3 regions of the Methylophilus sp. E2MeOHC9 genome follow, and region 1 is predicted to be linked to each of the others. Evidence: predicted binding sites of a transcription regulator. Region 1 holds the regulator's gene; each other region holds the start of a gene.
The links. Region 1 encodes sigma-54, which starts transcription at its own class of promoters, with help from an activator protein. Its sites were predicted from a motif close to TGGCACNNTTCCTGCT; they were not measured.
Positions count from the first base shown of each region.

Region 1 (10,313 bases):
GGAATTAACTAACAACACCGGTACTTTTGACATCTTGGTCAACGTGCATGGTGGTGGTGAATCCGGTCAGGCTGGTGCAGTGCGTCACGGTATTACCCGCGCATTGATCGACTACGATACCGCGTTGAAGAGCGCCTTGTCTCACGCTGGTTTCGTGACACGTGATGCCCGTGAAGTTGAACGTAAAAAAGTTGGCCTGCGCAAAGCGCGTCGCCGGAAGCAATTCTCCAAACGTTAATTTCACGTTTGTTACAAAGAGAGTTGTGCAAAAAGGTCGCATTGGCGGCCTTTTTCATTTATTGTTTTACCTTTTCTCAATAAACCGCAAGTTTCTGGATAATGAGCGAGTCTGGTTGAAGTCTATGGCAAAAATTAAAGTCGGCATTGTGGGTGGTACCGGATATACCGGTGTTGAATTGTTGCGGTTACTGGCACGGCATCCGCAGGTGCAATTGCAAGTCATTACCTCGCGTGGTGAGGCTGGGTTACCAGTCGCTGACATGTTTCCCAGCCTACGTGGCGTGGTCGACCTGGCATTCAGCGACCCGGCAACCATCGATTTGACCCAGTGCGATGTGGTATTTTTTGCCACGCCGCATGGTGTCGCCATGAGCCAGGCACCTGCATTGGTAGCGGCGGGCGTGAAAGTCATTGATCTGGCGGCAGACTTCCGTCTGCAAGACGCTGCCGAATTTGAAAAATGGTACAAGCTGCCACATAGCTGTACCGATATTCTGCAGCAGGCCGTGTATGGCCTGACGGAGTTATATGGTGACCAGGTATCGCATGCGCAGGTGATTGGTAATCCAGGCTGTTACCCAACCACCGTGCTGCTTGGGCTGGCGCCACTGCTTGAGAATGGCTGGATTGATTACGCAGTGCCGATTATTGCAGATGCGAAATCCGGCGTGTCAGGCGCGGGCAGAAAAGCCGAAGTCAGCACCTTGTTCTCCGAAGCCAGCGATAACCTCAAAGCTTATGGCGTCGCCGGGCATAGGCATCATCCTGAAATTCTGGCGCAATTGAAAAAACTTTCTGGTAGTGATGCGGTCAATCTAATCTTTGTGCCTCATCTGATTCCCATGATTCGCGGTATGTTGACTACCTTGCATGTAAAACTGAACGCTGAGGGTAGCAAACAGGCACTGCAGCAGGTATATGAGCAACGTTACCAGCATGATTACTTTGTCGATGTGATGCCAGCTGGCGCTTTGCCAGAAACGCGTTCGGTACGCGGCTCCAATGTTTTACGGATGGCTTTGTATCCACAGGCAAATGATTATGTCACAATCGTTGTAGTGCAAGACAACCTGGTGAAAGGTGCTTCAGGCCAGGCGGTCCAGAATATGAACCTGATGTTTGGCCTGGCGTCAGATACAGGTTTGCAAGTGTTGCCATTATTGCCATAATGATACGACCCATACGCAGAAGACTAAGAAACCATTTTGGATTAACCGCCAAGCAAGTTGCAGTGCGTTCACACCGGCCCTGGTATTTTCAGGGCATACTGGCTGTTATTAACTTATTGCTTGGCTTTGCATTGGCGTACTGGGCGCTGCACGATGATAATAGTGACTATGTGCGCCAGCGTTTGAGCCAGGTCACTTCCGAAAACATTGAGTTGCAGAAAAAGTTAATTGCATCGCAGCGTGAATTGCAGGTAGAACTAGCAACAAGCAATAATCTTGCAAAAACGCTGACCGCGCAGCAGGATGAAAACATCAAACTGAAAGAAGAATTGGTGTTTTACAAGAAAATAACCAAGCGCTAAATGCATGCATGATGTGAGCTTGTGCAAGCGTTAGCAGCGATAAAAGTTAGGAAGTGCCATGTTTTTCAAGAAAAGCGTTCATATCGACAGCCATATAGATACTTTAGTGGGTCATGAGACCCAGATACATGGCAATATGCAATTTGCTGGTGGGCTGCGCGTGGATGGCCTGATTGCGGGCAACGTGATTGAAAAACGTGAACACCCGAGCACCCTGATTATCAGCGAGAATGGCACCATTACCGGTGCGGTTGAAGCCTCGAAAGTAGTCTTGAATGGATTGATACGCGGACCGGTAAAAGCTTCGGTCTTTATTGAATTGCAAAGTAAGGCACGTATTGTGGGTGATTTGTATTACAAATCACTGGAAATGCATACCGGCGCGGTGATTGAAGGCAAGTTGATTTATCTGGGAGAGCAGCCGCCAGAAGTGACTGTTCCCGAATTGACTTGAAATATATTATTTCGCCGCCATATTGGTTTTGAGAGTTTGACAGGAGTCTATGATGACCGCAGAAGCTATGATTGATATTGAAATGCCAACCCCGTTGGTTTTTACCGATAATGCCGCCAAAAAAGTGAAAGAACTGATTGATGAGGAAGGCAGCCCAGATCTGAAATTGCGCGTATTTGTGAGCGGTGGCGGATGCTCAGGCTTTCAGTATGGCTTCACCTTTGAAGAAGAGGTGAATGAAGATGATACACAAGTCGACAAAGATGGCGTCATCTTGTTGATTGACCCGATGAGCCTGCAATATCTGGCGGGTGCAGAAATCGATTACACCGATAGCCTGCAAGGGTCACAGTTTGTGATTCGTAACCCGAATGCGACGACAACATGTGGTTGCGGTAGCTCATTCTCGGTTTAAACTCAAGAGACAAGTACCAAACAAAAAAAACGCCGGAGATTTCCGGCGTTTTTTATTTTATAAAACTAGCTAATGGCTAGCGTTGATGCAGCGGCACAAACTCCCGGCGCGTTTCGCCGACATACAGTTGACGCGGACGGCCGATTTTCTGTTCCGGGTCTGCATTCATCTCACACCATTGTGAAATCCAGCCTGCAGTCCGTGCCAGCGCAAAAATAGCCGTGAACATGGAGTTGGGGATGCCCATCGCGCGCATGACGATGCCACTGTAAAAATCGACGTTAGGATACAGTTTACGTGAAACGAAATATTCGTCTTCCAGTGCAATTTTCTCCAGTTCCATCGCCAGTTTGAACATGGGGTCGTCCTGCAGCCCCAATTCATTCAATACTTCATGGCAAGTCTTGCGCATGATAGAGGCGCGTGGATCCATATTGCGGTAGATCCGGTGTCCGAAGCCCATCAGGCGGAAGCTGTCGGTTTTATCTTTGGCGCGGTTGATAAATTCGCCGATGCGACTGATGTCACCCATTTCTTCCAGCATGTTCAGCGTGGCTTCGTTAGCGCCGCCGTGTGAAGGCCCCCACAGCGATGCAATACCCGCAGCAATACAGGCAAATGGGTTGGCACCGCTTGAGCCTACCAGGCGTACCGTAGAGGTTGAAGCATTCTGCTCATGGTCTGCATGCAGGATGAGGATGCGTTCAAACGCGCGCGCCAGGATAGGGTTGGGCACATACTCTTCACACGGTGTGGCAAACATCATGTGCATGAAGTTTTCGGCATAACCCAAATCGTTCTTTGGGTACATGAACGGCTGGCCCATATTGTATTTATAGCTCCAGGCAGCAATGGTCGGCACCTTGGCCAGCAGGCGCATCGCGGCGCGTTTGCGGGATTCCGGGTTGGTGACATCATTGTTGTCCGGGTAAAACGCGGCCATCGCGCCCACCACGGCGATCATGACCGCCATCGGGTGCGCGTCGCGCCTGAAACCGCGGAATACATTGCTCATTTGATCATGCAGCATGCTATTTTTGCGGATGGCACGGCCAAATTCTTCACTTTGGCTGGCATTCGGTAACTCACCATGTAACAGCAAATGGGAGACTTCCAAAAAGTCACAGTTTTCAGCCAGCGTTTCAATCGGATAGCCGCGGTAGTACAGCAGGCCTTCTTCGCCATCGATGAAGGTAATGCCTGAATCACACGCCGCCGTGGACATAAACCCGGGGTCATAAGTGAAAATCCCATGTTTGCCCAGGCTGCGGATGTCTATAACATCTGTGCCTAATGAGCCTTTCAGGATAGGGAGTTCAATCGCTGGGGTGTCGTTGTCAAAAGAAATGGTCGCTTTGGTTGCCATGACATGCTCAAAATAAGTAGACGGGGTTAAGGCTAAATTATACGCAATGAACTCTTAAAAAGCGCACTTGCCGGGTGATTGAAAGTGAAAACACAGAAAATGCCACAAAAACATGCACCAGTATCAACCCTGGGCGTGGTGCAGTTGCACTGCATAAGTGAAAAACAGGCTAAAAGAGAACTGCCTTATGCGGGATAAATGGCACCGAGGATACGCGGACCTTGTGCGCCAGTGACCGCTGGCAGGTTACCACTCAGGCCATCGATGCAGCGTTGCGCCAGCCAGGCAAATGCGACAGCTTCCACCCAATCTACCTCAACGCCAAGTTTGTCGGTGGGTTCAATGGCATAGCCAGTCAATGCGGACAAGCGATGCATTAACAAGCCATTGCGCGCGCCACCACCGCAAACATAAGCTTCATCTATCTCGGGGCAAAAGCGCGTGATCGCGTCTGCGATACTGAGCGCCGTCAGTTCCAGCAAAGTACGGGCAATATTCTCCGGCCGGTCATCCAGCGCCTGCAAATGTTGTGCCAGCCAGTGTTGGTTAAACAGATCCCGTCCTGTGCTTTTGGGTGCAGCTTGCGCCAGATAGGGTTCAGCGAGCATGGCTTTTAGCAAGGAGTCATTCACCTGGCCACTGGCAGACCAGTCGCCATTGGCATCATAAGTCTGGCCTGTATGCTGTTGCGTCCATTGATCCAGCAGCATATTGCCGGGGCCCGAATCGAAGCCGGTCACCTGCCCATTCACCGGTAGCCAGGAGATATTAGCGATGCCGCCGATATTGATAATGGCGCGGTTTTTGGTTGCGCTGGCAAACACAGCCTGGTGAAAGGCGGGTACCAAAGGCGCACCTTGGCCGCCTGCGGCAATATCGCGGCTACGGAAATCCCCAATCACAGCAATCTGCGTCAGTTCAGCCAGCCGGGCATGGTTGCCGATTTGCAAGGTATAGGCTTGACCGTCTGGCAGGTCAGGGCAGTGGCGTATGGTTTGTCCGTGGCAGCCAATGGCGGTGATCGCCGATGCTGGTAATCCGCTTTGCTGCAGGATCTTCTGCACCGCCTCTGCATAAAGCTGTGCCAATGTATTGGCCATGACAGCGGCTGCATGCAACTCATTCGTCGCTGGATGATGCAAATCCAGCAGTGTTTGTTTGACCGCGGCTGGATACGGCACAAATGCCTGGTTGATCTGTTGAAAATCATCGCCCGTGTGCGCAACCAGTGCCGCATCCACACCATCCAGGCTGGTGCCTGACATAATGCCAATAAAATAACGGGTAGCGGGGGCGGTTGACAGCGGGATCATAGGCCAACATGGTAACACTGTGCCGGGATATGCCTACAGTTAAGCAGCAGATTACGTTAAAATAGTCGCTTTCATTTTAACCGTTGCTATGCCATACCAACTCGGCCATGCAGCAGACAGAATTGTATTTATGACAGACGCAAAACCCACTCCTGAAGCCATCAGCCCGGAGATTGCCAAAGCACTTGCCATTATCAAGCGCGGTGCAGATGAGTTGCTGATTGAGCAGGAGCTGATAGAGAAACTCAAAGCCGGCAAGCCATTACGCATCAAGGCCGGATTTGACCCTACCGCACCCGATTTACATCTGGGGCATACCGTGCTGATCAACAAATTGCGCCAGTTGCAGGACCTGGGCCACCAGATACTGTTCCTGATCGGCGACTTCACCGGCATGATAGGTGACCCGACCGGTAAAAGTACCACCCGCCCGCCTTTGACGGTTGAGCAGGTGAAGATCAATGCCGATACCTATGCCGAGCAGGTATTCAAGATACTGGATCCGGCCAAGACAGAAATCGTATTTAACTCCAAATGGTTAAGCGAACTGGGTGCGGCAGGCATGATCAAGCTGGCGGCCAGCCACACGGTGGCACGCATGCTGGAACGCGATGATTTTTCAAAACGTTTTAAAGGCAACCAACCGATTGCCATCCATGAATTCCTGTATCCGCTGTTGCAGGGCTACGACTCTGTTGCCTTGCAATCAGACATTGAACTCGGCGGCACCGACCAGAAATTTAACCTGCTGATGGGGCGCGAGCTACAGAAACAGGCTGGCCAGGCACAGCAGTGCGTGCTGATGATGCCATTGCTGGAAGGCCTGGACGGCGTTAATAAAATGTCCAAATCGCTGGGCAACTATATCGGTATCAGCGAAGCGCCTGAGAGCATTTTTGCCAAGATTATGTCGATCTCAGATGCGCTCATGTGGCGCTATATCGATTTGCTGTCTTTCGCCTCGCTGGAAATCATTGCTGAATGGAAAGCCAGCATCGCCAATGGTGAAAACCCACGCAATATCAAAGTAGGCTTTGCGCAGGAGATCGTGGCCCGTTTTCATGGTCAGGCAGCGGCTGAAAAAGCGTTGCAGGATTTCCAGACGCGTGCCAAAGGCGGTATACCGGATGATGTGCCTGAAATTGAAGTGACGATAGCAGGTGACAGTATTGGTATCAGCCAGTTATTAAAACAGGCTGGCCTGGTAGAAAGCACCAGTGAAGCGATGCGTGCCATCCAGCAGGGTGGCGTGAAACTTGATAGCGTCAAGGTCGAGGACAAGAACCTGCAATTGGCAAAAAGCGTGGTTGTTGCCCAGGTGGGTAAGCGAAAATTTGCCAGGATCACGATTCAATAATCGTCGTCATTGTAAAAAAAAGGCCGCTTGCATAGCGGCCTTTTTAATTTTCAAAAATCAGACAAGCTTGAAAAGCTAAAGTGATTTGCGCAAATTCGCTGGCGGAATACTCAATGATTCACGGTATTTGGCAATCGTCCGCCGCGCCACCACAATGCCTTGTTGTGCCAGTGTGTCTGTGATCTGGTTATCAGAAAGCGGTTTTTTCTCATTCTCTTCCGCCACCATTTGCTTGATCAGTGCACGAATGGCTGTTGCCGAGCAGGAACCACCCGCATCAGTCGCGACTGAGCTGCCAAAGAAGTATTTGAGTTCATAAACACCTCTTGGAGTGAGCATATACTTGTGCGTAGTGACGCGGGAAACGGTACTTTCATGCAAATCCAGCTCTTCAGCGATTTCACGTAATACCAGTGGGCGCATCGCGATGTCGCCGTGCTCAAAGAAGTTACGCTGCCTGTCTACAATCGCCTGTGACACACGCAAAATGGTCGAGAAACGTTGCTGGATGTTCTTGATCATCCACTTGGCTTCCTGCATCTGGCTTTGCAGGTATTGGCCTGAGCTTTCACGGTTGCGCTTGAGGATATCTGCGTACATCTGGTTGATGCGCAATTTCGGGATCACACCATCATTCAGGGTAGCGACCCAGATCCCTTTGATCTTTTTCACCACCACATCATGCTGGATAAAATGATCATGGCTAAAGTTGGAAAACTCGCTGCCTGGTCTGGGGTTTTGCTGGCGTATCAGTTGCTGCGCGCCTTTGAGTGAGGCTTCATCGCAACTGAGTTGTTTGCGCAGTTTGATAAAATCTTTATTGGCCAGTAGTGCCAGATGGTCTTTGACCAGGGCGATGGCGATTTTCAGGTAGGGCGTGCTGGCTGGTAGGGCATACAGTTGCAGCAGCAGGCATTCACGCAAATCGCGGGCGCCTATGCCTATCGGGTCAAGATTCTGGATCAGCTTGAGTGCCGTTTCCAGTTCCAGCAAATCGACTTCCAGTTCCAGCGGCAGGTTCTCCACCACTTCCTGCAAATCCTGCTCCAGGTAGCCGTCGTCATTAATACTGTCTAGCAGCAGTTTGACCAGGCTCATATCGCGGTGCGACAGGTGCGCCAGTTGTATCTGGTCTATCAGGTGGTCACGCAGGCTGATGTTGCTGGCATCCTGGCGCGAAAAATCACCATCTTCATCATCATTGTTATTGCGACCTGCTTCATCCCAGTTGCTGGTACTGCCAAATTCGCCGTAGTCGTCTTCAAATTCCGGCGGGGTGAATTCTTCATTCAGGTTGGGCAACTCGCCTTCATTGCCGCTCAGGTCTTCGCGCAACTCTTCACGCAAAGTGTCGGCTGGCGAAGGGATATCCTGCTGCTGCATGGCGACATCAAAAGAACTAGCATCTTCGACTTCAGCCTGCGCTGCTAACGGGGCGTCGGGCGTATTGTCTTCAAACTCGCCTTCTTCATTATTGTCGGCCATCTCGAGCAAGGGGTTTTCCTGCAAAATGGCTTCCAGCTCCTGGCTAAGCTCCAGCGTCGACAGTTGCAACAGGCGGATAGACTGCTGCAACTGCGGCGTCAGTGCCAGGTTTTGCGACATGCGTAATTGCAGGTTTTGCTTCATAACGAATTACAGCCTAAAGTTTTTGCCCAGATATACTTCACGCACACCTTCATTCTGAATGATTTCATCGGGAGTGCCGGCTGCAAATACTGCGCCTTCATTCACGATGTAGGCGCGGTCACAGATATCCAGCGTTTCGCGAACGTTGTGGTCTGTAATCAGGATGCCGATATTCTGGCTGCTCAAATAACGGATAATTTTCTGGATCTCGATCACTGCAATCGGGTCGATCCCGGCAAACGGTTCATCCAGCAAAATAAATTTAGGGTCAGTGGCCAGGCAACGGGCGATTTCTACCCGGCGACGCTCACCACCGGACAAGCTGACTGCCTGGCTGTTGCGGATGTGCTGGATATGCAACTGATCGAGCAGTGACTCCAGCTTGGCTTCGCGTTCTTCGGCCGTATAAGGGCGGGTTTCCAGAATAGACAGGATATTATCGGTCACTGTCATTTTTCGGAAAATCGAGGCTTCCTGCGGCAGGTAAGCCAGGCCCATGCGTGCACGTTCATGCATAGGCGCGTGGCTGACATCGGTGCCATTCAAAGTAATGTGGCCGTCATCGAGTGCGACCAGGCCGACGATCATATAAAAACTGGTAGTTTTGCCTGCCCCATTCGGGCCCAGTAAGCCAATGACTTCGCCGCTATGCAACTCCAGCGTCGTATTTCTGACGACTGTGCGACCCTGGTAAGCTTTTTTTAAATGGCTGACGCGTAAATGGCTATTGTCTGGTGAAGCAGTTGTTTGCATATTGCCAGTCTTTACTGTGGTTCTTTCTTGGGTTCATTTGCGGTGCCGTTAGCAGCCGGTTCACTCTTGAACTGCAATGAGCGGTTCATGCGCAGGCCTTGCTGTGCATTGGCTTTGTTATCGATCACAGGAGGCGTTGTTTTGCTCTTGGGCTGGATGATAGCCTTGACCCGGCTGTTGGCCGTGCCATTCGGGTTGGCTTTGGTGCCACCAATCACTTCCGCATATTCCGCATTGGCGTCGTAGCTGATGTAATCACCGGTGACTATGTCTTCGCCACGTTTGACCCAAGCATTGGTATACAGTTGCACTTTATCCATGCGGCCATTGTATTCAATGCGCTGGCCGCTGCCTTGCATCCACTCGTTTTTACCAGTGCGCTTCTGCTTGAAGGTGGTCGGTGTGCTTGGGCTGCCGATACAGGTGCTATGCTGAAATCCATCCTGGTCTTCGCGGACTATCATTTTGTCTGCCTTGATTTGCAGGGAGCCCTGATTGAGGATCACATTGCCGGTATAAGTGCTGATTTTTTTTGCATCGTTGACACTCACTGTGTCGGCTTCCAGCTCGATGGGTTGCTCACGGTCAGACTCTTCAGCCCTGACAGTGTTAGACCAATGCAACAGCGTACCCAATACCAGGCAGGTCACATAAAATAATTGCTTGTGCGTTTTCAACTCATCTCTCCAGAATCATCGATCCTTGATCATTAACCTTTGTCAGGCGTGGTTTTATTTTTTGTTTTGGCCGGCTTGGTGGCAGGCACTGCATTCACTGGCTCCGGTGCGCGCTCATAATGTACATGCACCCGGTTAAATAATTGCATGGTTTCGGATTTTTTATCAAAGCGCATGCCTGTGCCTGTGACCACGCTACCCGGTTGCTGGTGGATGGTCACCGGTAAATCGGTATAGGCAATATCCGTATCCGGTTCAACAAATAATTGTTCCGTCTTCAATTGCATTTCACCTTTTTCAGCAGTGGCCTGGCGTATCACTTTGACCTGTTTTACAAACTCCACCAGTTTACCATTGCCGGATATTTTGCCGCGCTGCCCGTAAATCTGGGTATAAGGCATGTTTTCGCCAAACTGGGTAAATCGCGGGCGGTCCAGTTCGGTGTAGTCGCTGTCCGGGTAATGGCGCATTTGCGCCGCAGCCAGCACATATTTGGTATGGCCACTGGCGTCGGTACGCGTGCTGACAAAGTTGTAAAGCATGTAATCCGGCGCATTGCGATTGATACTAGTCATGCG
Region 1 covers NZ_CP196024.1:649,402-659,714, reverse strand. The annotation lists gene rpsI (30S ribosomal protein S9) at 1-238, shown strand, start outside; gene argC (N-acetyl-gamma-glutamyl-phosphate reductase) at 363-1,409, shown strand; gene ACSSVF_RS03225 (hypothetical protein) at 1,472-1,771, shown strand; gene ACSSVF_RS03220 (bactofilin family protein) at 1,830-2,225, shown strand; gene erpA (iron-sulfur cluster insertion protein ErpA) at 2,278-2,640, shown strand; gene gltA (citrate synthase) at 2,717-4,006, opposite strand; gene ACSSVF_RS03205 (anhydro-N-acetylmuramic acid kinase) at 4,192-5,319, opposite strand; gene tyrS (tyrosine--tRNA ligase) at 5,450-6,676, shown strand; gene ACSSVF_RS03195 (RNA polymerase factor sigma-54) at 6,752-8,305, opposite strand; gene lptB (LPS export ABC transporter ATP-binding protein) at 8,312-9,058, opposite strand; gene lptA (lipopolysaccharide transport periplasmic protein LptA) at 9,070-9,735, opposite strand; gene lptC (LPS export ABC transporter periplasmic protein LptC) at 9,768-10,313, opposite strand, start outside.

Region 2 (10,313 bases), 710 kb from region 1:
TCGTAGTGGCTGAACAGAACCGCGAACTGGTGGAAAAATTACGCAAAAAAGGCCAGCCCGCAGTCTCAGGTAACGCGGCTGACCCCATGGTCTTGATACAGGCGCATATCGCCAATGCCGCCATGCTGATCATCGCCACGCCTGATTCCATGGATATCCGTAAAATCGTCGACATCGCCAAGCAGTTGAAACCGGATATTGAAGTGGTGATTCGTACCCATCACGAAGACGAATATCAGCGCCTGCAAAAAGAAGTCGGCGATACGGTCTTTTTTGGTGAAGAAGAACTGGCGAAGGGCATGTCTGCACATGTACTACAGCGCTTTGAGCGGCATATTCTTTAACCGCTTGTTTAGTCAAAAAATCTGCATCCGGGCCTGATATCAGGCCCGGATTTTTTATTCCCGTTGCTATCAGCGCAAATTCTGCTAAATTGTATCCCGCTGCCACTGGCGGATACGTATCGTTACATTTGGATATAATAAAAAACCGTAGAATCTTGTCAGATTGAAATAACGATTGAAATAACGATTTGAAAACAGTTTCTATGAACCCTTCCCAACTTTTATTTTCATGGCGTCGCTGTAGCTGCTTGTGCTTGATCAGCTTGAGCCTGGCCGCCTGTTCTGGCAACGACGACGCCAAGAACCGCAAGCCAAAAACGCCTGAAGTCGGCGTCATCACCTTGCAGCAGGTCACGCAGCCTATCGTGGCAGACCTGCCTGGGCGTACCAATGCATTCATGATCTCGGAAATCCGTCCGCAGGTCAGTGGCATCATCCGCCAGCGTGCGTTTACCGAAGGCGCACGGGTCAAAGCGGGCGACTTGCTCTACCAGATTGAACCTGCGCCCTATCAGGCCAGCTACCAAAGTGCATTGGCTGCGCTACAAAAGACCGAAGCGACCCTGATCACCCTGAAACTGAAGGCAGACCGCTATAAAGAACTGGTCAAAATCAACGCCATCAGCCGGCAAGACAATGACGATACGCAAGCCGCCCTCCAACAAGGGGCAGCCGATGTTGCTGCAGCAAGGGCTGCCTTGAGTACGGCCAAGATCAACCTGGATTTCACCAGGCTGGTGGCGCCGATCACCGGGTTCGTGTCCACTTCTGCCTTTACCCCTGGCGCGCTGGTCACCGCCAACCAGGAAGCCGCCCTAACCACGGTGCAACAACTGGACCCGATTTATGTCGATGTGATCCAGTCCAGCAGTGATCTATTAAAACTCAAGCGCGATATCGCCGCCGGAAAACTGACCGGTAATGCGCAAAAAGAAGTGGCTGTGCGCGTGGTGCTTGAAGACGGCACCCCCTATGCTCATGCCGGTAAACTTAAATTCAGCGGGGTGAGTGTGAATGTGGCTTCCGGCGCGGTGACGTTGCGGGCAGTCGTGCCTAACCCTGAAGGCATTCTGCTGCCTGGCATGTATGTGCATGCCCTGATAGACATGGCGCAGGACAAGGCAGCTATTCTGGTGCCGCAGCGCGCCGTGACGCGTAACACGCGCGGTGAGCCAACGGTATTAGTGGTGGATAACGAGCAAAAAGTCCAGCAAAAGACCATAGAAACCAATGGCACGCAAAACGATGAATGGCGCGTCACCAAAGGCCTGCAAGCCGGTGAACGCGTGATTATGGATGGCGTACAAAACATCTCTATCGGCAATGTAGTCAAGGCCGTGCCTTTTACCTCGCCAGCAACGGCTGCCGCGCCTAACAACCAGCCGCGTTAAGAGCCCCTATCCACAGCACGCTTATTCCACACTAAAAGACTGTATACATGGCTGCTTTTTTTATTCAACGACCGATTTTTGCCTGGGTGATTGCGATTGTCATCATGCTGGCAGGGATAGGTTCGATTCAATGGCTGCCACTGGAGCAATATCCGGATATCGCCCCGCCACGCGTATCAATTAGCGCAACTTACACCGGTGCCGCTGCCGATACCATAGAAAACTCGGTCACGCAGGTGATCGAGCAGTACATGAAGGGCATTGATAACCTGACTTATATGTCGGCCAGCAGCACTTCTTCCGGCACCGCCAGCATCAACCTCACCTTTGATGCCGGGACTAACCCGGATGTGGCGCAAATGCAGGTGCAGAACAAACTGCAACAAGCCATGCCACGCCTGCCACAGATCGTGCAAAGCCAGGGTGTGACAGTGGCCAAGACCGGCATCGACTTCCTGATGATGATTTCATTGATGTCTGACAGCCCTACGGTGCGCGCCATTGATATTGGTGACTATATTTCCAGCAATCTGATCGACCAGATCAGCCGTCTGGATGGTGTGGGCGATGTACAAACGCTTAGTTCAGGCTATGCCATGCGTATCTGGCTGGATCCGGCCAAACTGCAGAAATACACGCTGATCCCTTCTGACATTTCAGCCGCGGTACAGGCGCAAAATACCGAAGTGTCTTCCGGCCAGCTGGGCGCGCTGCCTGCCGTGAAAGGGCAATCCCTCAACGCCCCCATTACCGCCCGTAGCAAATTGCAGACGGTAGACCAATTCAAGCAGATCATCGTCAAATCTGGCGCAGATGGCTATGTCGTGCGATTGTCTGATGTCGCCCGCATTGAATTAGGCGCAGAGAGTTACACACCAGTGGCTAACCTCAACGGCAAGACTTCGGCAGCCTTTGGCGTCAAGCTGGCCTCCGGCGCCAATGCGCTGGCAACGGCGCAAGCCGTCAAAGACAAACTGGCTGCGCTGACCCCTTACTTTCCGCCTGAGTTAAAGCTCAGTGTGCATATCCCGTATGACACCACCCCATTTGTCCGCATTTCTATCAAGGAGGTGGTCAAGTCGCTGATCGAGGCGATCCTGTTAGTGGTAATCATCATGTATGTGTTTCTGCAAAACCTGCGCGCCACCCTGATCCCGGCGATTGCAGTGCCTGTGGTATTGCTGGGCACTTTTGGCGTGCTGGCGGCATTTGGTTTCTCCATTAACACATTGACCATGTTTGGCCTGGTGCTGGCGATCGGTTTGCTGGTCGATGATGCGATCGTGGTGGTAGAAAACGTCGAACGCGTCATGCGTGAAGAAGGCCTGGCGCCCAAAGAAGCCACGCAGAAATCCATGCGTGAGATCACCAGTGCCCTGGTCGGCATCTCGCTGGTGCTGTCTGCGGTATTTATCCCCATGGCGTTTTTTGGCGGCGCCACCGGCGTGATCTATCGCCAGTTCTCTATCACCATCGTCTCGGCCATGCTGCTGTCTGTAGTGGTGGCGCTCACGCTCACCCCTGCGCTATGTGCCACCATGCTTAAACCCTCACATCAGGGCCATGCGACCACTGGAGGTCTTTTCGGCTGGTTCTTCCGCTGGTTCAACCCGGCATTCCAGAAGTTTGCTGATGGCTATCAGGCCATCGTCGAGAAAATCCTCAATAGAAAAACCTTCACCATGGTGGTCTATGCGGCGATCCTCGCTGTGCTGGCTGTTTTGTTTATGCGTTTGCCGAGTTCTTTCCTGCCGACTGAGGATCAGGGCGTGCTAACGGCCCAGATTCAATTACCAGTAGGTGCCACCGATGACCGCATGCAGCGCGTACTGCGGCAAATCGAACACCATCTGGATAGCCAGTCTGAAGTGATTGATGAGTACTTAACCATCGCCGGCCTGGGCCAGGGCGGCGGCGGCAGCCAGAATACCGGACGGGCGTTTATCCGCCTGAAAGACTGGTCATTGCGCGGCGAAGGCCAGGATGCCGCCTCACTGGCTGACCAGATGACAAAAGCATTCTCAAAAATCCGGGATGCCAAATTGTTTGTCAACCAGCCCTCCCCGGTACGTGGGCTCGGCCAAGGTTCAGGCTTTACACTGGAACTGAAAGATGTCGGCAGCCTGGGACATCAGGCCCTGCTGGAAGCCAGGAACCACTTTATAGAAGTGGCGGCAGATAATCCCAAACTCAATCGTGTGCGCGCCAGCGGGCTGGATGATACGCCCATGTTCCGCCTGAATATCGACGACCAGAAAACCGGCATTTACAACCTGACCACGGCCAATATCAACTCGACCCTGTCTATCGCCATGGGTGGCACCTATGTGAATGACTTTATTAACAAGGGCCGCGTGAAAAAAGTCTACCTGCAAGGCGATGCACCCTTTCGCATGCAGCCTGAGGATATTGATCGCTGGTATGTGCGCAACACCACTAACGAAATGGTGCCATTCTCGTCTTTCTCCAGCACCAGGTGGGTGACGGGTTCGCCCTTACTCGAAAGGTTTAACGGTATTTCTTCCATCGAAATCGTCGGCGAAGCAGCCAAGGGTGTCAGTACCGGTGAAGCCATGCGGATTGCGGAAGAAATCATTAAGCAATTACCGGCCGGCATAGGCTATGAGTGGAGTGCACAATCCTACCAGGAAAGATTATCCGGCTCGCAAGCGCCGCTGCTATATGCCGTCTCTGTAGTATTTGTGTTTTTGTGCCTGGCTGCTTTGTATGAAAGCTGGGCGGTGCCTTTCTCGGTGATCCTGGTGGTACCACTTGGTATTCTGGGCGCCGTGCTAGCAACGACGTTGCGTGGTATGACCGCGGACGTTTATTTCCAGGTGGGATTACTCACTACCATAGGCCTGGCCGCCAAGAATGCCATCCTGATTGTGGAATTTGCCAAACATCTGCAAGAGCAAGGCAAGCCTCTGGTAGAAGCAACGCTGCAAGCCGTGCAACTGCGACTACGCCCTATCCTGATGACATCACTGGCGTTTATCTTTGGCGTGATTCCGCTTGCCTTTAGCCACGGCGCTGGCGCGGTCAGCCGCCAGGCGATTGGTACCGGCGTACTCGGTGGCATGCTGACGGCCACTTTCCTCGGCGTATTTTTTGTGCCTTTATTTTATGTGCTGATCCGCTCTCTGTTCCCATATCGGGCTGAAGGTGCTTCTGTTGAAAAACCACTGCACAGTAAGGCAGAACATGAGTAATCTGCATTCTATGAGTCATCATTTAAAACTGTCTGCGTTGATCGTATGCTCATTATCACTGACTGCCTGCATCAACCTGGCGCCTTTTTTCAGCCCGCCTGAAGCACCGGTGCCTGCCACGCTAGGCACCGTCGACAATGATCAAAAAGCGCTGACCGAACTCGGCTGGCAATCTTTTATCACCGACAAGCGATTGCAACAGGTAATCGATCTGTCGCTGAAAAATAACCGGGACTTGCGGGTGGCAACACTCAATATTGAAAAAGCCAGGGCGCAATACCAGGTACAGCGCGCAGACTTATTCCCTACTGTGGCCGCGACTTTGTCTGAAACCGCCTCTAAAGGCATGTCCAACGTTGGTAACAATGGTAATGTTTCCGCCGGCACCGTCGCAGCCAGCAACAATAGCAGCGGCAATGTTTCGCATGTTTACCGTGCCACGGTTGGCTTCAGCGCCTATGAACTGGACCTGTTTGGCCGTATCCGCAATCTAAATGCGCAGGCTTTGCAGACGTTTTATTCGCAAGAAGAAAACCGCAAAAGCACGCAAATCAGCCTGGTGGCTGAAGTCGCCACAGCCTGGCTGACGGTGGCCGCAGATAAAAAGCGGCTGGACATCGCCCAGCAAACGCTGAAAAGCCAGCAGGATACTTACAACATCAACCAGAAAATGTTTGACCTTGGGGTCGCCAATGCCCTGACCCTCAAGCAGTTGCAAACCAGCGTCGACAATGCCCGGGTTGCCGTGGCTACCTATAACATCCAGATTAAGCAGGATATCAACGCGCTTAATCTGCTGGCTGGCAGCATTGTGCCAGTGGCATGGTTGCCGGATAGCTCGCTGTCCAGCGTGGCACTTGCTACACCTCTACCACGTGGAATTAGCTCTAAAACCTTGCAGCAGCGGCCGGATGTGCGTGCCGCCGAGCATTTGCTTGAAGGCGCCAATGCCAATATCGGTGCGCTGCGTGCTGCATTCTTCCCCACCATCAGCATGACCACCACCATAGGCACTGCCAGCACCGAGCTGGATGGTTTGTTTGGTACCGGCTCGCGCATCTGGACATTTGTGCCGCAGATCAGCCTGCCTATTTTCAATGCCGGACGAAACCGGACCAACCTGACTATTGGTGAAAAGAACCAGGAAATCCTGCTCGCACAATATGAAAAAACCGTACAAACCGCTTTCAGGGAAGTGGCGGATGTACTGGCGCAACGCGAAGGTTTGCAGGCACAACTGGAAGCACAACAGTCATTAAACGGCGCCGCCGCTGAAGCATTTAAACTGGCCGACGCCCGCTTTAAAAATGGCGTGGATAGTTACCTGGTTGTTCTCGATGCACAAAGAACGCTTTATACTGCCGAGCAATCACTGGTGACCTTGCAGTTAAGCGATGCCGCCAGCCAACTGACCTTATACAAAGTGTTCGGTGGTGGCTGGCATTAATACCTGATGGCTTTCGCCATAGACTGTTCGTCCGCTGCCGCGTCACTCGTATCAGGTTTCCCTTTCATACAGCCTGCTTAGCTCCCGTTTTAAACAGAAAATAAATGTGCATGGCAAACGTGCACATTTTTTGCTTAGGTTTTTAGTAATGAGTACAGATATTTCCCCCGAACAAACCATCGTCCTGGCAAAAATCAGGCATATCGAAGAGCTTGAACGCCTGGATACCTGCATTCAATTTGTCGAGAGAATAGGCCAGATCATCCACCAGGTGCAGGCAGAACGTGGCGCCAGCTGCCTTTACCTTGCCTCTGCCGGTAAACGGTTTGCGCCTGAGCGCGCCGATATCATCACCCAAAACCAGGCCACAGAAGCAGATTTCAGGCAAGCCTTGCAACAGCATTTGCATCTGGACCTGTTAACTGACGCCAGGCAGCTGACATTGATTTCATGGATATTGCTGGGCTTTGACCAGCTGACTTCTTTACGCCACCAGGTGACATTGCAGAAAATCTCGTTTGCAGATTGTATTGAATCCTACAGCCGCCTGATCAGCAGCCTGATCGCGCTGATCTTTGAAATCTCGGATAGCTCGGTCAACAGCAAGATCTCCACTTGCCTGCTTACGCTGTATAACCTGGTGCAAACCAAGGAGTTTGCGGGCCAGGAACGCGCAGTGGGTTCTTATATCTTCGGTTCCGGCAGTGTGCAGTTGCCGCACCAGCAGCGCTTGCTGGAACTGATTGCGCAACAAGACCGCCATACCGAATTATTTTGCCAGTTTGGCAATGAAGATTTACGTAGCGCCTGGGCTGCCTTAGAGGCCTCCAGACTTTACCAGCAGCATCAGCAACTGCGCAGCAAACTCACTTCAGCCAAAGATCAGCAGCCGCTGAAGCCCAGTGACGCGGATATCTGGTTTGACTTATGTTCGCAAAAGCAGACCAACATCTGGCAACTGCAATGCGCGCTGATCGAGAAAATGCATGCCATGCTGGAAGTGTTAGCGCACAAAGCCAAGCACGACCTTGAATACACGCAGGAATACTTGCAGGCGATCACCAATAAAGCTTCCTCCAGCGCGACCCTGGATGGCACCTTCTTCAATCTATCTATCCCGGTGGAAAGTGCGCTCAGTTTTCAGGCGCATGACAGCGCACAAGCGTACCCGATGACTTCCATGATCAGCTTGTTACAACAGCAATCGCGTCAGATCGCCGATATGGAAAGTGAACTGTCGGATACGCGCAAAGCCCTGTCAGAACGCAAGCAGATCGAACGGGCGAAAGGCCTGCTGATGAGCAAGCTGGGCATTGATGAGATGGAAGCGTACAAGACTCTGCGCAACCTCGCCATGGAGCAAAAACGCAAGATCATCGATGTCGCTGAAAATATACTGACGCAACAAAAACTCCCCTCCTGACCGCTCTATTTGATGGTGCATGCGCACTGAATAAGTGCGATGCATCTCACTCAAAATGGCCTTCCCCCGCCCTTGCAGCGGGTTTTTCTTTCTGAATCCTGCTTTTTCCCCGCATTTTTGCAGTTGGCATACCGCTTGCTAGATGACTCTTAAGCACCACGGCAACGGGTGCCATTATCAACGGCGATAATGGCTCTGATGTATGACCGGGTGTGAAATTGAATTGAATGGATTTCAAGGACAAAGGCGTCCTGATGGTATCGCGAAAGCAATGCCATCAGGACGCCTTTTTTGTTTTTCACTTTCCATATTCACTTATTTTCAAGGAGCAGAAATGAGCAGTTCCGATCACAAAAAACCGGTAGCGGATAATCACCTTATTCCTTCCAACACACTGCCTGAGCCAGATGCTGTAGATAGCCAGCGCCGTCATTTCTTTATGCATACCCTGGCCGGGGCGTTTGGTGCTGCTGCCATGATGAATATGGTGCCCTCCGCCATCCGCAGCCAGGCATGGGCGGCTGGCTCGGATGCGCCTGAGATCACCGAAGTGAAAGTCGGCTTTATCCCGCTCACCGACTGTGCGCCTATCATTGTCGCCGCACAAATGGGCTTCGATAAAAAATACGGCATCAAGATCGTGCCGTCGAAAGAAGCTTCCTGGGCCGGTGTGCGTGACAAACTGGTCAACGGCGAGTTGCATGCAGCCCATGTGTTGTATGGCCTGCTCTACGGCGTACAACTGGGCATTGGTGGCCAGCAGAAAGACATGAACCTGCTGATGACGCTGAACAACAACGGCCAGGGCATCACGCTCGCCAACCAGCTCAAGGAAAAAGGCGCCACCACCGGCGCCACCCTGAAACGCCTGCTGGATAACGAAAACCGCGACTTTACCTTTGCCCAGACTTTCCCCACTGGCACCCACGCCATGTGGCTGTATTACTGGCTGGCTTCTTACGGCATCAACCCGATGCAGGATGTGAAAACCATCGTCGTGCCACCACCGCAAATGGTCGCCAACATGCGCATAGGCAATATGGATGGCTACTGCGTGGGTGAACCGTGGAACGCACGTGCCATTTACGACAAGATCGGCTTTACCGCAGCGACCTCGCAGGATATCTGGACCGACCACCCGGAAAAAGCGCTGGGCACCACGGCCGAATTTTCGGCCAAGCACCCGAATACGGTACTGGCATTGACCAAAGCCATCCTGGAAGCCTGCCGTTATATCGACGCCACCAAGAACCGCCCTGAAGTCGCCAAACTGATCGCCGGTAAAGCTTATGTGAATGCGCCGGAAGAAGTGATCGAAGGCCGCTTCCTCGGCCATTACGACAATGGCATCGGTAAAAAATGGGAAGACCCGAACTACATGAAGTTCTTCAACGACGGCAAGGTCAACTTCCCTTACCTGTCAGATGGCATGTGGTTCCTGACCCAGCACAAACGCTGGGGTTTGCTGAAGTCTGACCCTGACTACCTGGCCGTGGCAAAAAAAGTAAACAGGATTGATATTTATACCGAAGCCGCCAAGGCGCTGGGCATTAACGTGCCGACCGATCCTATGCGTAGCAGCAAACTGATTGATGGCGTGGTATGGGATGGCAAAGACCCCAAAGCCTATGCCAACAGTTTCAAGGTTAAAGCTTAATTCTTTCAAGGAGAGTCACCATGAGTGTCGTCAGCTTTAACAAAGAAAAAATGATAGAAACTAGCGAGGACGCTGTGCAAGCAGCACCTGCACAACCCGTTGTTGCTGTGGTTATCCCTCTCTCGACCACAGCTACAGTAGCCACTCCGTCGTTGCAGCGGCGGAGCACATGGGCGGCAACCGCCAAACGCATGTTTGAATGGTTGTTGCCGCCTGTGATCGGCTTGCTGATATTCGGTGCCATCTGGGCCACCGTGGCAGCCCTGACGCAAGGCCTGCCAGGCCCGGTCAAGACCTGGCAGTCGGCAATGGAGCTGTTTAGCGACCCGTTTTATATCAACAACCCTAACGACATGGGCATAGGCTGGAACATCCTCAGCTCGCTGAAACGCGTGGCGACCGGCTTTGCCCTGGCCGCGATCGTCGGCATCCCCATGGGCTTTGTGATCGGCCGTTATGCATTTATGTCGCGCATGGCCGCGCCCATCATCAGCCTGCTCAAACCAGTCTCGCCACTGGCCTGGCTACCGATAGGCCTGCTGGTATTCAAAGCGGCTGACCCGGCCGCGATCTGGGTGATTTTCATCACCGCAGTGTGGCCGATGATCATCAATACCGCTGTTGGCGTCAGCAAAGTGCCGCAAGACTATATGAACGTGGCTAAAGTGCTCAACCTTTCAGAATGGAAAGTCGTCACCAAAATCCTGCTGCCTTATGTCATGCCTTACATGATGACCGGCGTGCGACTGTCTATCGGGGCTGCCTGGCTGGTGATTGTAGCGGCAGAAATGCTGACCGGCGGTATGGGCATAGGCTTTTGGGTGTGGGATGAATGGAAC
Region 2 covers NZ_CP196024.1:3,050,982-3,061,294, forward strand. The annotation lists gene ACSSVF_RS14485 (cation:proton antiporter) at 1-344, shown strand, start outside; gene ACSSVF_RS14490 (efflux RND transporter periplasmic adaptor subunit) at 599-1,735, shown strand; gene ACSSVF_RS14495 (efflux RND transporter permease subunit) at 1,783-4,947, shown strand; gene ACSSVF_RS14500 (efflux transporter outer membrane subunit) at 4,940-6,394, shown strand; gene ACSSVF_RS14505 (nitrate- and nitrite sensing domain-containing protein) at 6,543-7,817, shown strand; gene ACSSVF_RS14510 (CmpA/NrtA family ABC transporter substrate-binding protein) at 8,152-9,474, shown strand; gene ntrB (nitrate ABC transporter permease) at 9,495-10,313, shown strand, end outside.
Region 2: a site for sigma-54 is predicted at 6,514-6,529, ahead of ACSSVF_RS14505 (nitrate- and nitrite sensing domain-containing protein). Genes of this name have one in related genera too.

Region 3 (10,313 bases), 540 kb from region 1:
TCCATCAACGTATCATCCTCCGCCGTCGATTGCCAAACCCCGCCATTCACCGGCCTGAACTGCCAGCGGATGTAACCAACTTTGGCACCCAACTGCAACATCTCATCGCGATCTGGGGCTTCACTCACTAGCAGTTCGTGTTCCAGCGCTTCATCATATTTGCCGAACGCCTGTTTGCACGCCAGCGCTTCCTGATCTGTCGCACCGACATAAGTGCAGGCCCTATGCTCTTCGCGTTGTACATCCCATGCGCCTAATTGCCATGCGGCATCCAGCACGGCTTCTTCAACCATTTCCGGTTGACGCCAGCGGTCATTGATCTGCAAGGCTGAGCCTGGCACCGGTTTCAGTAGCGGTTTTAGCATGGGTAAGGCCACCATAGGCTGCTTGCGGAATCCATGCCAGTGCAACATCAACAGCAAGGGCGTATCCGCTCGAGGTACCGCAGTTAAAGTCACTGCGGTTAATGGCAGTTGCATGACCTGCATTTGCTCAATCAAAGTGTGAAAAATATTCATCATCCACTCCTTATTACTTAACAAAGCCTCTTCAATAAATAGCTAGCAAGAAGCGTGCTGGAAGCGGGTTTTTAAATCAGCAAGCAGCGAGATGAACAAGTTATTCGATGGGTAAATGGTATGTGTGGACTGATGTTTTAATCATGGGTTGGCTGCATGTTTTCCTGCAATAGCTATTTCCCCTCTTGAAAAACGGTTTTGTTTTCCCCATCTAAACAAAAATTTTTGTGTTTAAAACCCGTTATTTGGAGAACCGTTATGACGACAGCGACAGCAGAATCGCCATCTAAACAAACCATGGGCTTTCAGGCCGAGGTCAAACAATTACTACAGTTGATGATTCATTCGCTGTATAGCAATAAAGAGATCGTATTGCGTGAATTGATTTCCAACGCCTCTGATGCGGCGGATAAGTTGCGCTTTGAGGCTATCTCAAATGGCAGCCTGTATGAAAATGACAGTGAACTCAGTATTAAAATCGCGTTTGATAAAGACGCGCGCACGGTGACCATTTCTGACAATGGCATAGGCATGCGTCGTGAAGAAGTCATCAATAACATCGGTACCATTGCCAAATCCGGCACCAAGGAATTCTTCCAGAACCTGACAGGTGACCAGGCCAAAGATGCCAACCTGATCGGCCAGTTTGGTGTGGGTTTCTATTCCAGCTTTATCATCGCGGACAAAGTCACGCTGATCACGCGCCGTGCGGGTGAGGCTGAAGCGATCAAGTGGGAGTCAGGTGGTGAAGGCGATTTCACGATTGAGGCCACAGAGAAGGCTGGTCGCGGTACCGAGGTGATCCTGCATCTGCGCGAAGGCGAAGAGGAGTTCCTGAATGACTGGAAGCTGAAAACCATCGTCAGAAAATATTCTGACCATATCACTTTGCCTATCGTGATGAAAAAGTCCGAATGGAAAGATGGCGAAAACGGCGAAGGTGGCCAGATGGTGGCTACGGATGAAGATGAAACCATCAATACTGCTTCTGCCTTGTGGGCGCGCAGCAAGAGCGATATCACTGAAGAAGAGTACAACGAGTTTTACAAGCATGTGTCGCATGATTATGAAAACCCATTGGCGTATACGCATAGCCGTGTAGAGGGCAAACAGGAATATATTTCCCTGCTCTATGTGCCAAGCAAGGCGCCGTTTGATTTGTATGACAGGGAGCGCCGCCAGGGTATCAAACTGTATGTAAAACGCGTATTTATCATGGAAGAGGCCGAAAAGCTGATGCCGCAATACCTGCGTTTTGTGCGCGGGGTGATTGATTCTGCTGATTTGCCGTTAAACGTGTCGCGCGAAATCCTGCAAGACAGCCGTGATGTGGAGGCGATTAAAAATGGCTCCGTGAAAAAAGTGCTGAGCTTGCTGGAAGATATCGCAGACAACAAACCGGAAGAATATAACAAGTTCTGGGGCGAGTTCGGCCGCGTACTGAAAGAAGGCCCTGGCGAAGACTTCGCCAACAAAGACAAGATCGCTGGTTTGCTTCGCTTTGCTTCTACCCATGCCGATAACGATACGCAAGATGTGTCGCTGAAAGATTACATCGGCCGCTTTAAAGCGGAGCAGGAAGTGATTTACTACATCACGGCAGATACGTTTGCGGCTGCGAAAAACTCACCTCACCTGGAAATTTTCCGCAAAAAAGGCATTGAAGTATTGCTGTTGTCGGACAAAGTCGATGAATGGTTGCTGGGTAGCCTGACCGAGTTTGAAGGCAAAAAACTGCAATCCATCGCCAAAGGTGATTTAGACCTGGGCAAGCTGGAAGACGAAGCAGATAAAGAAGCGCAGAAGCAAGTGGAAGAAAATGCCAAAGGCCTGGTGGAACGCATCAAATCGGCGCTGGGCGATGCAGTGAAAGAAGTCAAAGTCACGCATAGGTTAACTGATTCACCCGCTTGCCTGGTGGCAGGCGAGCATGATCTTTCCGGTAATCTGGCGCGTATTCTCAAAGCGGCGGGTCAACAGGCGCCAGAGAGCAAACCGATTCTGGAAGTGAATCCTGCGCACCGACTGGTTGAAAAACTCCAGGCTGAAAGTGATGATGCGAAATTTACCGATTATGCGCATGTGCTGTTTGACCAGGCCTTGCTGGCAGAAGGCGGGCAGCTGGAAGACCCGGCCAGCTTTGTGAAGCGTATCAATAGCTTGATTCTTTAATTACTCATTCAATTAATCAGCAAGTTTGCTTTAAATATAAAACCCGCGCGAGCGGGTTTTATATTTTGTATGGTTATATCAATATAATCCAAAATTCTTTTCTGTTATTAATTAAGCTTGGTAGATTAAACCCCTCAATCATTGTGAAGGGGCTGGATATGCGCACTACCGTAAAAATGTTGCCGTGGCTGTTATCAATGCTGGCAGGCCAAGCCTTTGCCACCGATGGTTATTTTGCCCATGGCTATGGGGTTAAGGGTTTGGGTTTAGGTGGCGTGGGCATTGCGCTGCCGCAAGATGCATTGGCGGCTGCTACCAACCCGGCTGGTCTGGGGATTGTTGGCGACCGGATCGATTTTGGCGTCACCTGGTTCAAGCCGGACCGCGATGTCCGCCTCAGCAATACTGCCGGTGGCAGCGGGGCGCTGGATGGCCGCTATGATGGCAATGATACCGAACACTTTTTTATCCCCGAGTTTGGCTATAACCGCGTGATCAATGACCGCACCACCCTGGGTGTCAGCGTTTACGGCAATGGTGGCATGAACACAGATTATAAAGATGGTATCCCTTATTTCAATAATACCGGCAGCCGGGTCGGGATTGATTATCTGCAAGTGGTGGTAGCGCCAACTGCGACCTGGCGCGTGACTGAGCAGCATGTATTAGGTGTCTCACTCAATCTGGCATATCAACGTTTCGAGGCGAAAGGCTTGCAGAACTTTGATAACGCAGGCTTCACAACCTCGCCGGGAAATGTGACCAATAATGGGCACGACCACTCGTATGGCGCCGGCTTGCGTTTCGGCTGGATCGGCCAGGTGAGTGATGCGGTGACCTTGGGCGCGACTTACCAGACCAAAACCTACGCCAGCAAGTTTGATAAATATAAAGGCTTGTTTGCAGAGGATGGCGATATTGATATCCCTGCCAATTACGGTATTGGTATCGCCATTAAAACGACGCCCGCATTGACGCTGGCTGCCGATGCGCAACGCATCTTGTATTCTGATGTGAATGCGATCGGCAATTTATCGTTGAGTAACCTGCCTGCCAGGCTGGGCGCATCCAGCGGCCCGGGATTTGGCTGGCGTGATGTCACAGTGCTCAAGGTCGGTGCACAGTATGCCTACAGCGATAGCCTGACCTTGCGTGCTGGTTACAATCATAGTTCGCAACCGGTGCGCAGCAGCGAAACCCTGTTCAATATCCTGGCGCCTGCTGTGGTGCAGGATCACCTTACCTTAGGGGCAACCTATACTTTGCCGAACAAGTCTGAGCTTTCGTTCTTTTTTGCACATGCCTTTGAAAACAAAGTGCGTGGTAATAACTCGATTCCAGCTGCGCCTTTTGGCGGCGGCGAGGCGGATGTACGCATGAACCAGAACTCCCTTGGCATTGCTTACGGCTGGGCGATATAGACTATTGGCATTCAACTGATGGCCCCACGGCTGGCATGCACTGCCACTATTTTAGTCATCATCATTACATTTATCCTGTTTATAATAAAAGCCATGGCACCTTCGCCGTGGCTTTTTGTCATACAGGCTCATTGCCGCGACGGGCTTGTTTTTTGCTTTTAAGTTAGACGATCACATCCGTTATTGATTATTTCAGGGGAAGATGCATGGCCACTAATGCCAAATCCACACGTTCCAAGACTAACAAAATAGAAACCATCCATAACGCTGAAGACTTTTTGCTGACGCAGTTGCCGATTCCGCAAGCTTTACGCAACCATCTGACATTTTCTCTGGGTAAATCCAACTCCTGGGCCACTACCAGGGACTGGTACCAAACCGCTGCCTTTACTGTGCGTGACCACTTAATGAGTCGTTGGGTGATTACCCGGGATGCTTATCGCGATGCAAATACCAAGCGCGTCTATTATTTATCACTCGAATTCTTGATCGGCCGCATGCTGTCAAATGCAGCACTGAATTTGGGCGTTGCACCGGAACTAAGCGAAGGCCTGCAAGAAATCGGCCAGCAACTGGAAAGCGTGGCCGAGATGGAGCCGGACGCTGCGCTGGGCAATGGCGGTTTAGGCAGGTTAGCTGCGTGTTTCGTGGATTCTATGGCGACCATGGATATTCCAGCGACCGGTTACGGTATTCGCTATGACTATGGCATGTTCAGGCAAAGTATTGAGGGTGGCCAACAGGTTGAGAATCCTGATAACTGGTTGCGCTACCAGAATATCTGGGAAGTACAGCGCCCGGAACATACCTGCGAAGTGAAGTTTTATGGCCGTGTCGTGCAAGTGCATACCGAGCGTGGCACAGAACGCCACTGGATAGACACCGAGAGTGTAGTGGCCATGCCGTACGATGTACCTGTGCCCGGCTATGGCACACAAACAGTGAATAATCTGCGCTTGTGGTCTGCCAAAGCCGCTAAAGAGTTCGACCTGACATCGTTTAATCAGGGTAACTACGATAAATCTGTCGAAGGCCGTCATGGGGCGGAGACCATTTCCCAGGTGCTATATCCAAACGACACCTCTGAATCTGGCAAAGAGTTGCGTTTAAAACAGCAATACTTTTTTGTATCCGCCTCTACGCAAGACATCCTGCACCGGTTTATCACAAATAATCCGGACTGGGATACGTTGCCGCAAAAGGTCGCCATCCAGTTAAACGATACTCATCCTGCGATTGCCGTGGCTGAAATGATGTTCCAGTTGGTCGATCACTATCACCTGGCTTGGGACAGGGCATGGAAACTGGTCACGCAGATATTCGCCTACACCAACCACACGCTGATGCCGGAAGCACTGGAAACCTGGTCGGTAGATCTGTTTTCATCGCTGTTGCCACGCCATCTGGAGATCATTTTCGAAATTAACCACAGGTTCCTGCAGATGGTGAACCAGCATTTCCCCGGCGATAGCGCCTTGCTCAGTCGCGTCTCCATTATTGATGAAACGCATGGCCGCCGTGTGCGCATGGCTCACCTGGCGGTGGTCGGTAGCCATACCGTGAATGGGGTGGCGGCTTTACACAGTGAATTGTTGCGGACGACATTGTTTGCCGACTTCAACAAAATTTATCCCGGCAAATTTACCAATGTGACCAATGGTATTACGCCGCGCCGCTGGCTCAACCAGGCTAACCCGCTGCTCACCGAGCTATTAACGAAACATATAGGCACTGGTTTCCAGAAAGACCTGGGCCTGATTAAGAATATCGAGCCGTTGGCTGAGAATGCAGCTTTCAGGAAAGCTTTCCGCGAAGTGAAGGCAGCCAACAAACAGCGCCTGGCCTATAAAATCCTGCAGAAAACTGGTGTTGCCATTAACCCGCAAGCGATATTTGATGTGCAGATCAAACGGATCCACGAATACAAACGTCAGTTATTAAATGTGTTGCATGTCATCACCTTATATAACCGCATTCGTAGTGGCCAGGCAAAACACCATACGCCTCGCGTGGTGATCTTTGCTGGTAAAGCCGCGCCAGGTTACTGGCTGGCCAAGCAGATCATCCGCTTGATTAATGATGTCGCAACGCTGATTAACAATGACCCGGTTATCGGTGACCAGCTGAAAGTCGTGTTTTATCCTAACTATGAGGTGAGCGCCGCCGAGATCCTGTTCCCGGGTGCTGATTTGTCTGAGCAGATCTCTACTGCTGGCACTGAAGCCAGTGGCACGGGTAATATGAAGATGGCGCTCAATGGGGCGCTGACCATAGGCACACTGGATGGCGCCAATGTGGAGATCAAGGAAGAAGTCGGTGATGAGAATATCTTTATCTTCGGCCTGACTACGCCCGAGGTCGCGCAAATCAAGGCAAGTGGGTATAACCCCTGGGATTATTACAACGGTAACGCTGAATTGAAGCAGGTCATCGATATGATAGGCAATGGTTTCTTTTCAGTGGGCGAACCTGATCGATACCAGGCGATTGTCGATACCTTGTTACACAAAGGCGACCATTACCTGTTACTCGCAGACTATGCCGCCTATGTCGAGGCGCAAGACAAAGTAGCTGCCTTGTACCAGGATGAAGAAGCCTGGTCGCGTGTGGCTATCTTAAATGTGGCGCGCATGGCGAAATTCTCCAGTGACCGTACCATAGGTGAATATGCAAATCGCATTTGGAAGGTGGAGCAATTTAAAGTTTGATTGCAAAATTTAACAGTTATACAACAAATGATAAAGCAAGCCCTCCCAGGCTTGCTTTTGTCCTTTCTTGGCCAGTCATTTGTCGGTACACTGATCTCAGATTTGCATGGAGATAAATAATGAAAAAAACTGCGTGGGTGATACTGATAGGCTTGTTGTTTTCGGATGCACAAGCACTTGATCTAAAGAGCCTGGGGGATGTCGTCAATAAAGTCAGCGGTAACGCTACCGCTGATAATAGCGGCGCTGTCAGCAGCCTGACCGACAAGGAAACCAATGACGGGCTGAAGCTTGCGCTCAATCAGGGGGTGACAAAAGCGGTCGATGTGCTGGGTGCCACGGATGGCTTTCTGGGTAATAAAGACGTGAAAATCCCTTTGCCGGATTCCCTGAAGAAGGTTGAAAAAGGCATGCGACTGGTCGGCATGGGCGATCAGGCTGATGAACTCATCCTGAAAATGAATCGTGCGGCAGAACAAGCGGTGCCTGAAGCCAAAACCCTGCTGGTCAACTCCATCAAGCAAATGAGTCTGGCCGATGTCAAAGGCATACTCACTGGCCCGCAAGATGCGGCGACACAATACTTCAAGAAAACCACCTCAACCGAGATGGCCGCCAAGTTCCTGCCGGTCGTGCAAAAAGCGACTGCCAATGTCAAACTGGCCGATACCTATAATCAGTATGCGGAAATGGGCAGCAAGTTTGGTGTAGTAAAGAAGGAAAATGCCAATATCAATCAATATGTCACGCAAAAGGCATTGGACGGCGTTTACCTGATGGTGGCAAAAGAAGAAGCGGCCATTCGACAAGACCCTATGGGCCAGGCCAGCAACTTGCTGAAAAAAGTATTTGGTGCCGCGCAGTAAACATAAGGCAATATCAAAGTTCTGATAACTAAAAGTCGTCGCTGGCAAGCGGCGCCATTTAGTTTATCCCTGTTATTGATCAGCTTAAGCCTGGAAGTATTTTCGAATTGGTGTTGACACACCTTTAGCTTCCTTGCTATAGTCTCACCTCTCGACGCAACACAAGTTTTACTAGTCGATTCGGACGCGGGATGGAGCAGTCTGGCAGCTCGTCGGGCTCATAACCCGAAGGTCACAGGTTCAAATCCTGTTCCCGCAACCAAGCAAATAAATTCGTTTTAATTGAAATAAATTTCCTGCTTGACCGATGTAAAAAGCGCTGTATAATGCGCACCTCGTTGACGCAAGGCGTTAGTGATGAAGGCCCTAGTGGCTGTGTTCTTTAAAAATTAGGATGACTGATAAGTGTGGGTGTTTGTAGTTGAGTGAAGCGCATTCAATGCGTAGAAACTCAGAAAATACAAATGCTTTACACTTAGATTTATGACAAGTATGTACAGTGTTTTTTACACACATACCTTGAAATGAATTTGAGAAATTAAGCGAAACGAATACCGCCTCGAAAGAGGTATAAAGTAATAGTTAGGAATAAACTGAAGAGTTTGATCCTGGCTCAGATTGAACGCTGGCGGAATGCTTTACACATGCAAGTCGAACGATGAACCTTAGCTTGCTAGGGGGATTAGTGGCGAACGGGTGAGTAATATATCGGAACGTGCCTTGTAATGGGGGATAACTAGTCGAAAGATTAGCTAATACCGCATACGCCCTGAGGGGGAAAGTAGGGGATCTTCGGACCTTACGTTATAAGAGCGGCCGATATCTGATTAGCTAGTTGGTGGGGTAATAGCCTACCAAGGCTTCGATCAGTAGCTGGTCTGAGAGGACGACCAGCCACACTGGAACTGAGACACGGTCCAGACTCCTACGGGAGGCAGCAGTGGGGAATTTTGGACAATGGGCGAAAGCCTGATCCAGCCATTCCGCGTGAGTGAAGAAGGCCTTCGGGTTGTAAAGCTCTTTCGCAAGGGAAGAAAACTTACATTCTAATAAAGTGTGAGGCTGACGGTACCTTGATAAGAAGCACCGGCTAACTACGTGCCAGCAGCCGCGGTAATACGTAGGGTGCGAGCGTTAATCGGAATTACTGGGCGTAAAGCGTGCGCAGGCGGTTTGGCAAGTCAGATGTGAAATCCCCGAGCTCAACTTGGGAACTGCGTTTGAAACTGCCAGACTAGAATATGTCAGAGGGGGGTAGAATTCCACGTGTAGCAGTGAAATGCGTAGAGATGTGGAGGAATACCAATGGCGAAGGCAGCCCCCTGGGATAATATTGACGCTCATGCACGAAAGCGTGGGGAGCAAACAGGATTAGATACCCTGGTAGTCCACGCCCTAAACGATGTCTACTAGTTGTTGGTGGAGTAAAATCCATGAGTAACGCAGCTAACGCGTGAAGTAGACCGCCTGGGGAGTACGGTCGCAAGATTAAAACTCAAAGGAATTGACGGGGGCCCGCACAAGCGGTGGATTATGTGGATTAATTCGATGCAACGCGAAAAACCTTACCTGGCCTTGACATGCCACTAACGAAGCAGAGATGCATTAGGTGCCCGTAAGGGAAAGTGGACACAGGTGCTGCATGGCTGTCGTCAGCTCGTGTCGTGAGATGTTGGGTTAAGTCCCGCAACGAGCGCAACCCTTGCCATTAATTGCCATCATTTAGTTGGGCACTTTAATGGGACTGCCGGTGACAAACCGGAGGAAGGTGGGGATGACGTCAAGTCCTCATGGCCCTTATGGCCAGGGCTTCACACGTAATACAATGGTCGGTACAGAGAGTTGCCAACCCGCGAGGGGGAGCTAATCTCAGAAAGCCGATCGTAGTCCGGATTGTTCTCTGCAACTCGAGAGCATGAAGTCGGAATCGCTAGTAATCGCGGATCAGCATGTCGCGGTGAATACGTTCCCGGGCCTTGTACACACCGCCCGTCACACCATGGGAGTGGGTTTTACCAGAAGTAGGTAGTCTAACCGCAAGGGGGACGCTTACCACGGTAGTATTCATGACTGGGGTGAAGTCGTAACAAGGTAGCCGTATCGGAAGGTGCGGCTGGATCACCTCCTTTCTAGAGAAGATCACTCGGCTTCAAGCATTCACTCTTATCAGTCATCTGGAATTAAGCAGCAACAAAGATTTAGGCGAACCGCCTTAGGGTCTGTAGCTCAGCTGGTTAGAGCACCGTGTTGATAACGCGGGGGTCGTTGGTTCGAGCCCAACCAGACCCACCAGTCTATATCGGGGGATTAGCTCAGCTGGGAGAGCACCTGCTTTGCAAGCAGGGGGTCAACGGTTCGATCCCGTTATCCTCCACCACTTCATTGATGGTTTGAGTGAATAGATCTTTGTTGTAGATTTAGAGATTAGAAGCAAGCGTTACTTGCGTAGTGCTTGCTTCTAGTTTTTTAACTAGTCTGCTCTTTAACAAAATGGAAGAAGTAAAGGAATATAGGTTGTGTGATGACAACTTATATTCAATGGGCGATATTATTTTTTAACCGGAAATAATATCGATTGATTGCAAAATCATAAATATATTAAACGCAAGTTGAGAAGCTTGGGTTGTT
Region 3 covers NZ_CP196024.1:104,902-115,214, reverse strand. The annotation lists gene ACSSVF_RS00505 (diguanylate cyclase) at 1-521, opposite strand, end outside; gene htpG (molecular chaperone HtpG) at 777-2,690, shown strand; gene ACSSVF_RS00495 (OmpP1/FadL family transporter) at 2,849-4,111, shown strand; gene ACSSVF_RS00490 (glycogen/starch/alpha-glucan phosphorylase) at 4,318-6,819, shown strand; gene ACSSVF_RS00485 (DUF4197 domain-containing protein) at 6,939-7,685, shown strand; tRNA gene ACSSVF_RS00480 (tRNA-Met) at 7,871-7,947, shown strand; rRNA gene ACSSVF_RS00475 (16S ribosomal RNA) at 8,276-9,814, shown strand; tRNA gene ACSSVF_RS00470 (tRNA-Ile) at 9,901-9,977, shown strand; tRNA gene ACSSVF_RS00465 (tRNA-Ala) at 9,987-10,062, shown strand.
Region 3: a site for sigma-54 is predicted at 4,253-4,268, ahead of ACSSVF_RS00490 (glycogen/starch/alpha-glucan phosphorylase). Genes of this name have one in related genera too.